Regions from separate parts of the Olsenella uli DSM 7084 genome, predicted to be linked through region 2. Evidence: predicted binding sites of a transcription regulator. Region 2 holds the regulator's gene; the other holds the start of a gene.
What was found. The regulator NrdR, encoded in region 2, represses ribonucleotide reductase genes. The targets are predictions, from matches to a motif close to AAACACNATATATNGTGTTT.
Positions count from the first base shown of each region.

Region 1: a site for NrdR is predicted at 1,793-1,812, ahead of nrdD (anaerobic ribonucleoside-triphosphate reductase). Genes of this name have one in related genera too.

Region 1 is NC_014363.1:1,715,433-1,719,399, forward strand. It holds gene OLSU_RS07475 (insulinase family protein) at 1-753, shown strand, start outside; gene OLSU_RS07480 (Cof-type HAD-IIB family hydrolase) at 750-1,541, opposite strand; gene nrdD (anaerobic ribonucleoside-triphosphate reductase) at 1,982-3,967, shown strand, end outside.
Region 2 is NC_014363.1:1,069,387-1,073,353, reverse strand. It holds gene OLSU_RS04765 (heparan-alpha-glucosaminide N-acetyltransferase domain-containing protein) at 1-735, opposite strand, end outside; gene lexA (transcriptional repressor LexA) at 751-1,413, opposite strand; gene OLSU_RS04755 (LysM peptidoglycan-binding domain-containing protein) at 1,603-2,043, shown strand; gene nrdR (transcriptional regulator NrdR) at 2,133-2,582, shown strand; gene dut (dUTP diphosphatase) at 2,579-3,025, shown strand; gene OLSU_RS04740 (NCS2 family permease) at 3,102-3,967, shown strand, end outside.

The sequences.
Region 1 (3,967 bases), 650 kb from region 2:
CTCCAGCGTCGCGTCTTCACGGCGGACGAGGTCACCGTGAGCTTCACCGGCAGCCATGAGGACCTCGCGCGCTTCTGGGAGGTGGGCGGGACCCTGGGGCTCGCCGCCGTCGACGGGACTTCCGGGGAGGCCTGTGCCCACCGGCTCGAGGCGCCGCTTCCCTCACCCGCAAACGAGGCGTTCGTCATCCCCTCCAACGTCAGCTTCGTCGTGGCGGGCTCGCCGCGCTCCGCGCTCGACACGGGCAGCATCGGCGACTGGCAGGTCGCGGCACGTGCCCTCTCCTTCGACTACCTGTGGAACGAGGTCCGCGTGAAGGGTGGGGCCTACGGCGTTGGCTTCCGCCGCACTACCCCAGGAAACCTGCAGTTCTGGTCGTATCGCGACCCCAGCGTCGACGCGACCCTCGGGCGCTACCGCACCGCAGCCGCCTGGCTTGCGGGCTGGGCGGGGACGCAGGAGGAGCTGGATGGCTACATCGTCTCGGTCATCGCAGCCCACGACGCGCCAGCCAAGCCACGCGCCATCGCCCGCCGACAGGACAGCGAGCACTTTGGCGCACGGCCTGCCGACTGGCGCGCACAGATCCGTGCGCAGGAGCTTGCCGTGACCGCAGACGGAATCCGTACGCTCGCGAGGCCCTTGGCCGACCGACAGGAGGAGCGCCTGGTCTGCGTCTTCGGCCCACGCGAGGCCATCGAGGCGTCCTCCGTGCGCTTCGACAGCATCGTGGACCTGATGGGCAATGCCTAAATCAGGCCCAGGCGCACGCAGGCGTTGTAGATGCCGTCGTGGTCCACATCGTCAGTCACGTGATCGGCATGGCGCTTGACCAGGTCATAGGCATTGCCCATCGCCACCGAGGTGCCACAGACGCCAAACATGCCCAGGTCGTTCTCTCCGTCGCCAAAGCAGATGGTCTCCTCGGGGCGCAGGCCAAAGAGGTCGAACATGCGCAGGACACCCAGAGACTTGCCGCCATGCTTGGGCATCACGTCCACGAACTTGTCGGTCCAGCGCGTCACCTTGAGGTCGTCGGTGGCGTCCAGGATCTGTTGCTCCTCGCCCGGATAGACATAGGCGTTGATCTGGTAGACGTCGCCGTCCAGGGCCCACTGGAGGTCGCCCTCGGGGTAGCTCTGGTTGGCGAAGTGCTCCATGTCGCGGACGCGGGAGCTGTGGTCGCTGGCGTAGCAGCGCTCCGCCTCCTGGAACAGGGCGGGATAGAGTCCCTGGCGCACCTGTCCCACGACGGTCGCCACGTCATGCCCGTTGAGCGGGTTCTTGTAGAGGACCCTCTCCCGCGTGTAGCAGTACTGGCCGTTGATCGTGACGAAGGCGACGAAGCCGCCCAGGTCAAGCGGCTGCAGCGTGTACTTGGGACGACCGGTCGAGAGAAACGGCATGATGCCGTTCGCGCGCAACCTCCTGAGCGCCTCCTTGGTGGATTCTGGCTCGCAGTTCTGCTCCAAGCTCACGAGGGTGCCGTCGACGTCAAAGAACGCGGCGCGGATATCCTCGAGCTTCTTCCATGCGGTCATCCTCGGTCTCCTTAGCTGGCGCGTGACGCGAAGGCTCAGGCAAGCCACCGACGGGCCGCCTCCCGGCACCTCATTCTGCACCACGGCCAACCCGCGCGAGCCTCGGCGCGTACGGCACCACCCAATGTGGACAAACCGTTGCCCCGCAGGAGGCACGCCGAAGCACCTCTCGCCCATTTGCCAAAAGTGTTGATACAGAACCAATTTGGTACCTGCGCAATGCCTCCCCTCTTAGGAAGTCAAGCGTTATTTCCAACAATATCTAGTATTTTGTTCTCGCATATACCCAACAACTTGTGTCATAGTGTTCTTGCGCACAAGGTGTGGACCGGCTGGGGACATCCCTTCCGGCAGGCACTGGCGTGCACCACCTTTCCAACGGCACAGCAGTGCAGAGTCAGACAGGGCAGCAGCGCAGGGCCAAGCAAACGGGAGAAGACATGAAGATCATCAAGCGCAACGGCTCCGAGGTGCAGTTCGACCTCGAGAAGATCGTGAATGCCATCAACGCCGCAAACGCCGAGGTGACCGCCGACGAGCGCCTCACCGAGCGCGAGGTGCGCTTCGCCGCCCTGAATGTCGAGGACGCCTGCAAGGCCGCAGGCCACACCGTCACCGTCGAGGAGATCCAGGACCTCGTCGAGGACCAGATCATGGCGCTCGATCGCTTCGCCGTCGCCCGCAAGTACATCATCTACCGCTATCTGCAGAACCAGAAGCGCCACAAGAACACGACCGACGACAAGATCCTCTCGCTGATCGAGTCGAACAACGAGGAGGTCAAGCAGGAGAACTCGAACAAGAACCCCACCGTGGTGTCCGTCCAGCGCGACTACATGGCCGGCGAGGTCTCCAAGGACCTGGCCATGCGCGAGCTGCTCCCCGCCGACGTGGTCGAGGCGCACAAGGCCGGCATCATCCACTTCCACGATGCCGACTACTACGCCCAGCACATGCACAACTGCGACCTGGTGAACCTCGAGGACATGCTGCAGAACGGCACCGTCATCTCCGGCACCATGATCGAGAAGCCCCATAGCTTCTCGACGGCGTGCAACATCGCCACGCAGATCATCGCCCAGGTCGCCTCCACCCAGTACGGAGGGCAGTCCATCTCGCTCGCCCATCTCGCGCCCTTCGTCGACGTCTCCCGCAAGAAGATCCGTCGCCAGGTGTACGCGGAGATGGAGGCCATCGGCGCCCGCCCTGGTGCGGACAAGATCGGCCAGCTGGTCGAGAAGCGCCTGCGCGAGGAGGTGGCCCGCGGCGTCCAGACCATCCAGTACCAGGTCGTGACGCTCATGACCACCAACGGCCAGGCGCCGTTCATCACCGTCTTCATGTACCTCAACGAGGCCAAGGACGAGCAGGAGAAGAGCGACCTCGCGCTCTGCATCGAGGAGATGCTCCGTCAGCGCTATCAGGGCGTCAAGAACGAGGAGGGGGTCTGGATCACCCCCGCCTTCCCCAAGCTGATCTACGTGCTCGAGGATGACAACGTTCACGAGGGGGACCCCTACTTCTACCTCACCCGCCTTGCCGCCAAGTGCACCGCCAAGCGCATGGTCCCCGACTACATCTCCGAGAAGAAGATGAGGGAGTACAAGCTCTCGACCGGCGAGGTCGAGGGCGAGGGCGACGTGTACACCTGCATGGGATGCCGCTCGTTCCTAACCCCCGACCGCTCTGAGGGGGGCTACGGCAACGTGGCCAACGCCGGCAACTACGTCCCTGGCAAGCCCAAGTACTACGGCCGCTTCAACCAGGGCGTCGTCACCATCAACCTGCCAGACGTCGCGCTTTCCTCAGGGCAGGACGCAGACAGGTTCTGGCAGATCCTCGACGAGCGTCTCGAGCTCTGCCACAAGGCGCTGCGCTACCGTCACGACCGCCTCTGCGGCACCCTCTCGGACGCCGCGCCCATCCTCTGGCAGTACGGGGCACTGGCACGCCTGAGGAAGGGCGAGACCATCGACAGGCTTCTCTACGGAGGCTACTCGACCATCAGCCTGGGCTACGCCGGCCTCTACGAGTGCGTCAAGTACATGACGGGCAAGAGCCACACCGACGAGGAGGCCAAACCCTTCGCGCTCTCGGTCATGCAGCGCATGAACGACAAGTGCGCCGAGTGGAAGGCCGCCGAGGACATAGACTACTCGCTCTACGGGACCCCGCTCGAGTCCACGACCTACAAGTTCTCCAAGTGCCTGCAGAAGCGCTTCGGCATGGTCAAGGGCATCACGGACCACGGCTACATCACCAACTCCTACCACGTCAACGTCCGTGAGGACATCGACGCCTTCACCAAGCTCCGCTTCGAGTCCGACTTCCAGCGCCTCTCCCCCGGCGGAGCCATCTCCTACGTCGAGGTCCCCAACATGCAGGACAACCTCGAGGCCGTCGTGCGCGTCATGCAGTTCATCTAC
Region 2 (3,967 bases):
ACGGCCAAGGAACTCGAGCGGCCGGACACGAAGGCGCGCGAGCACGGCGGGGTGCCCGTTGCGTACGAGCGTCGCGCTCGTTGCCGTGCCGGCCAGGTAGAGAAAGAGATAGGGGAGGAGCGGATAGTAGTCCCCGGACGTAAAGAGGGGACCGGGAAGTCCCAGCCACGAGAGGTAGGGTGTGGAGAAGAGCGTCTCGGGAAGCTCGAGTCTCATGCCCGCGAGCCCCACCGAGCCGCTCTTGAGGTCCAGCAGGCAGACGAACGCGAACAACATCAGGCAGGCCGTGCCGGGACCAGAAGGCCTCAGGTGCACAAGTTCCAGCAGGCGGGCCGAGAGCGTGCAGGCGCCCATGCAGTAGATGATGCCGAAGCTGATGGGCGTGTCGACCCTGACCGCAGCCGTCACGACATAGATCGCGAGCGCCAGCGCGAGATACCTCCCCGCACGCCTGAAGTTGTCACGAGAGTGCTGATACATGCAGCCAGCGATGAGCACGAAGGCCCAGGAGATGCTGTTGCGCCACAGATCCAGGAAGGGGGACGCGAAGAACGGCAGGCTCACGCCATTGATGAACTTGAGGTCATAGCAAAGGTGGAACGCGACCATCGAGACGACGGAGAAGCCGCGCAACACGTCATAGAGATGGAGGCGACCTTTTGCGGGCTCGTCAGACCTGAGAGCCGACACCGTCGTCGAGGCATGCCCGAGCTTGTCGGCCATCATGTGCGGCATGTTGCGGGACCTGTGCTACGAGATGGAGCGGAAGAGTCCCGTGACCCTGCCCAGAATGGTCGGGTTTACAACATAGATGGGGTTCATCGTGTCGTTCTCTGGCTGGAGGCGCACCCGGCCCCTTTCGCGATAGAAGGTCTTGACTGTGGCTGAGTCATCGATCAGGGCTACGACTATCTCGCCGTCATGTGCCTCATGCTGCTCCTTGACGACTATGTAGTCGCCATCGAAGATCCCTGCGTTGATCATGGACTGCCCTCTGACACGCAAGACGAAGGAGCTCGAATCGCCGACTATGCTCGTCGGCAAAGTCAGGGTTTCCTCGACGTTTTGCTCTGCGAGGATGGGCGTCCCAGCTGCGACGCGACCCACCAGCGGAAGGCTGATGACGTTGGCGGATGCGTCTTCCTCGACCGTTGCAAGAGGCGTGGAGGGACTGGGGGGTGTGGCATCGCCGCCCTCGGACACAACCTCGATGGTACGGGGCTTCTTGGAGTCGCGCTTAATGTAGCCCAGCTCCTGAAGGACCTTGAGATGCATGTGGACCGTCGAGGGTGAGGCAAGGCCGACGGCAGCGCCTATCTCACGCACGGAAGGCGGATAACCGTGCTCACCCGTGTAACCACAGATGAACTCGTATATCTGGGCCTGACGCCTGCTGAGCCTGTCTTTTGGCATGATGTCTCCTCCTGTCAGGTCCCATTGTACAGGCCGTCTTCTGCGAACGCAAACAAATGTTCTAAACATATCTTGACCGAACAGGCGTACGTTCCTAGAATAGTACACGTGTTCCAAGAAAGGCATATCGAATTGTTGTCCGGCGTCTCGCTTACAACTATGGCGACAACTTCGAGAGGAGAATCAACCATGAGCCGCAGCACTCCCTGTTCGACAGAAGGCAGCCTTGCCCTTAAGTCCCTCCCTTCCACACGGCCCAGATTCACCCTTATCGAGGGAAGCCTCGACGCCGTCGTCATCCCGACCGCGGAAGGAGACGCGAGAGGGTCCACCCGCGCCCTCGCGGGTCCACTCTTCGCCCTGTGCGCCACGCTCGTCCTCATCGCGTGCGTCGTCATCTCCGTCGTCACGGCCGATGCGTCGGAATCCAGGCTTGCCGAGACCTTCGATGGCATCGGGACCGAGACGATCTCTGTCAGTGCGGGGGACTCCCTTTGGAGCATCTCCGAGGACCACGGCGTCGAGGGCGCATCCGTCCAGGACGTTAGCAGCTGGATTCGTCGTGCCAACCACCTGGGCACGAGCGAACTTGCTCTCGGACAGACCCTCGTCGTTCCCGTCAGGCGGTAACCAATCGGTTGCACTTCCCATCTCTTGTCGTAGCTGGTAACTTTCATGTGCTATCTTCCCATAGGGTATCCAAGAGATCGGGAGGGAAGATGCGCTGTCCCAAGTGCGGTTGTGACGAGTCCAAGGTTGTCGATTCTCGACCTTCCGAAAGCACGGATGCCATCAGGCGCAGGCGTGAGTGTGTCAAATGTGGCACGCGCTTCACGACGTACGAGCGTCGTGAAGAGATGCCCATCCTGGTCATAAAAAAGGATGGGCGAAAGGAGACCTTTGATCGCCAAAAGGTCATGCGCGGCCTGGTTGCCGCGACCGTCAAGCGCGACATCCCCATCGGGTCCCTCAACGCTCTCATTGATTCCATCGAGTCGGAGCTGAGGGACGGCGGGCACATGGAAGTCCTCTCTCAGGAGATCGGTCGGATGGTCCTGCAGCGCCTTGTGGATGTCGACAAGGTCGCCTACGTTCGCTTCGCATCGGTCTATCGAGACTTCAAGGACGTCGACGAGTTCAACGAAGAGCTTCGGAGCCTTTCCATATGACAACAGAACAGCTCGTGCTTCCCATCAAACGCCTCGACCCGACGGTCAGGCTGCCCACCTATGCCTATGCTGGCGATGCGGGGCTGGACCTACGCTCGAACGAGGAGCTTGTGCTCAAGCCGCTTGAGCGCCGTCTCATCGGTACCGGTCTGGCGATTGCCATTCCCGAGGGCTTTGCGGGCTTCGTGCAGCCACGCAGTGGGATGGCATACAAGGTGGGGTTGTCCATGGCCAACACGCCCGGCCTGGTCGATGCCCACTATCGTGGCGAACTCAAGGTCTGCGCCATTAACCTGAGCCCTACGGATGACATTTGCATCGCGCGTGGCGATCGAATCGCCCAGCTTGTCATACAACGCGTCCCCATCGTGTCCCTCCAGGAGGTCGATCGTCTGGACGAGACCGACCGCGGGGAGGGCGGCTTCGGTTCAAGCGGCGTCTGACGCCGATGGACACGCCGGCATTCTGAGCCTGGAATGCCGGCGTCTTCGTTGCACTCATGAGAAGGAAAGGATGGAAATGGAACAGTTCTTCAAGGCGGTAGAGAGGGGCTCGAGCACAGGTCAGGAGATCAGGGCCGGTCTCACCACCTTCCTTGCGATGGCGTACATCATCGCCGTCAACCCGTCGCTGATGGTCGCCGCAGGCATTCCTGCGAATGCGGCCGTCACGGCGACCTGCCTGGGCGCCGGCGTCATGACCATCCTCATGGGGACCTTCGCCAACCGCCCGCTGGCCTGCGCCTCGGGCATGGGCGTCAATGCCGTCGTGGCCTTCACGCTCGTCGGCGTTGCGGGTGGTGACTGGCACGCGGCCATGGCCGTCATCTTCGTCGAGGGGGTCGCCATCCTCATCCTCGTTCTCTGCGGACTGCGCGAGGCCATCATGGACGCCATCCCCGTCTCGCTGCGTCATGGCATCTCCGTCGGCCTGGGCCTCTTCATCGCCATGATCGGCCTCAAGGACGGTGGCATCATCGTCGCCAGCGAGTCCACCCTCGTCGCGCTCAACAGCGTCACCGACCCCACGTTCATAGTCGGCGCCATCTCGATCGCCGCCACCGTGGTCCTCTATTCCATGGACGTCAAGGGCTCCCTGCTCATCGGCATCATCATTGCCGTCATCGCCGGCATTCCCCTGGGCATCACCCAGATGCCGACCGGGCTCGTCGCCCCTCTCGACTTCTCCTCGTTCGGGGCACCCTTCATGAGCGATGCCACGGGCACCATGGGCATCGTCAAGGTCTTCGTGACCCCAACGCTGCTCATATTTGCGTTCTCCCTCATGATGTCCGACTTCTTCGACACCATGGGCACCGCCATGGCCGTCGCCAAGCAGGGTGAGTTCCTCACCGAGGATGGCAACGTCGAGGACATCAAGGAGAT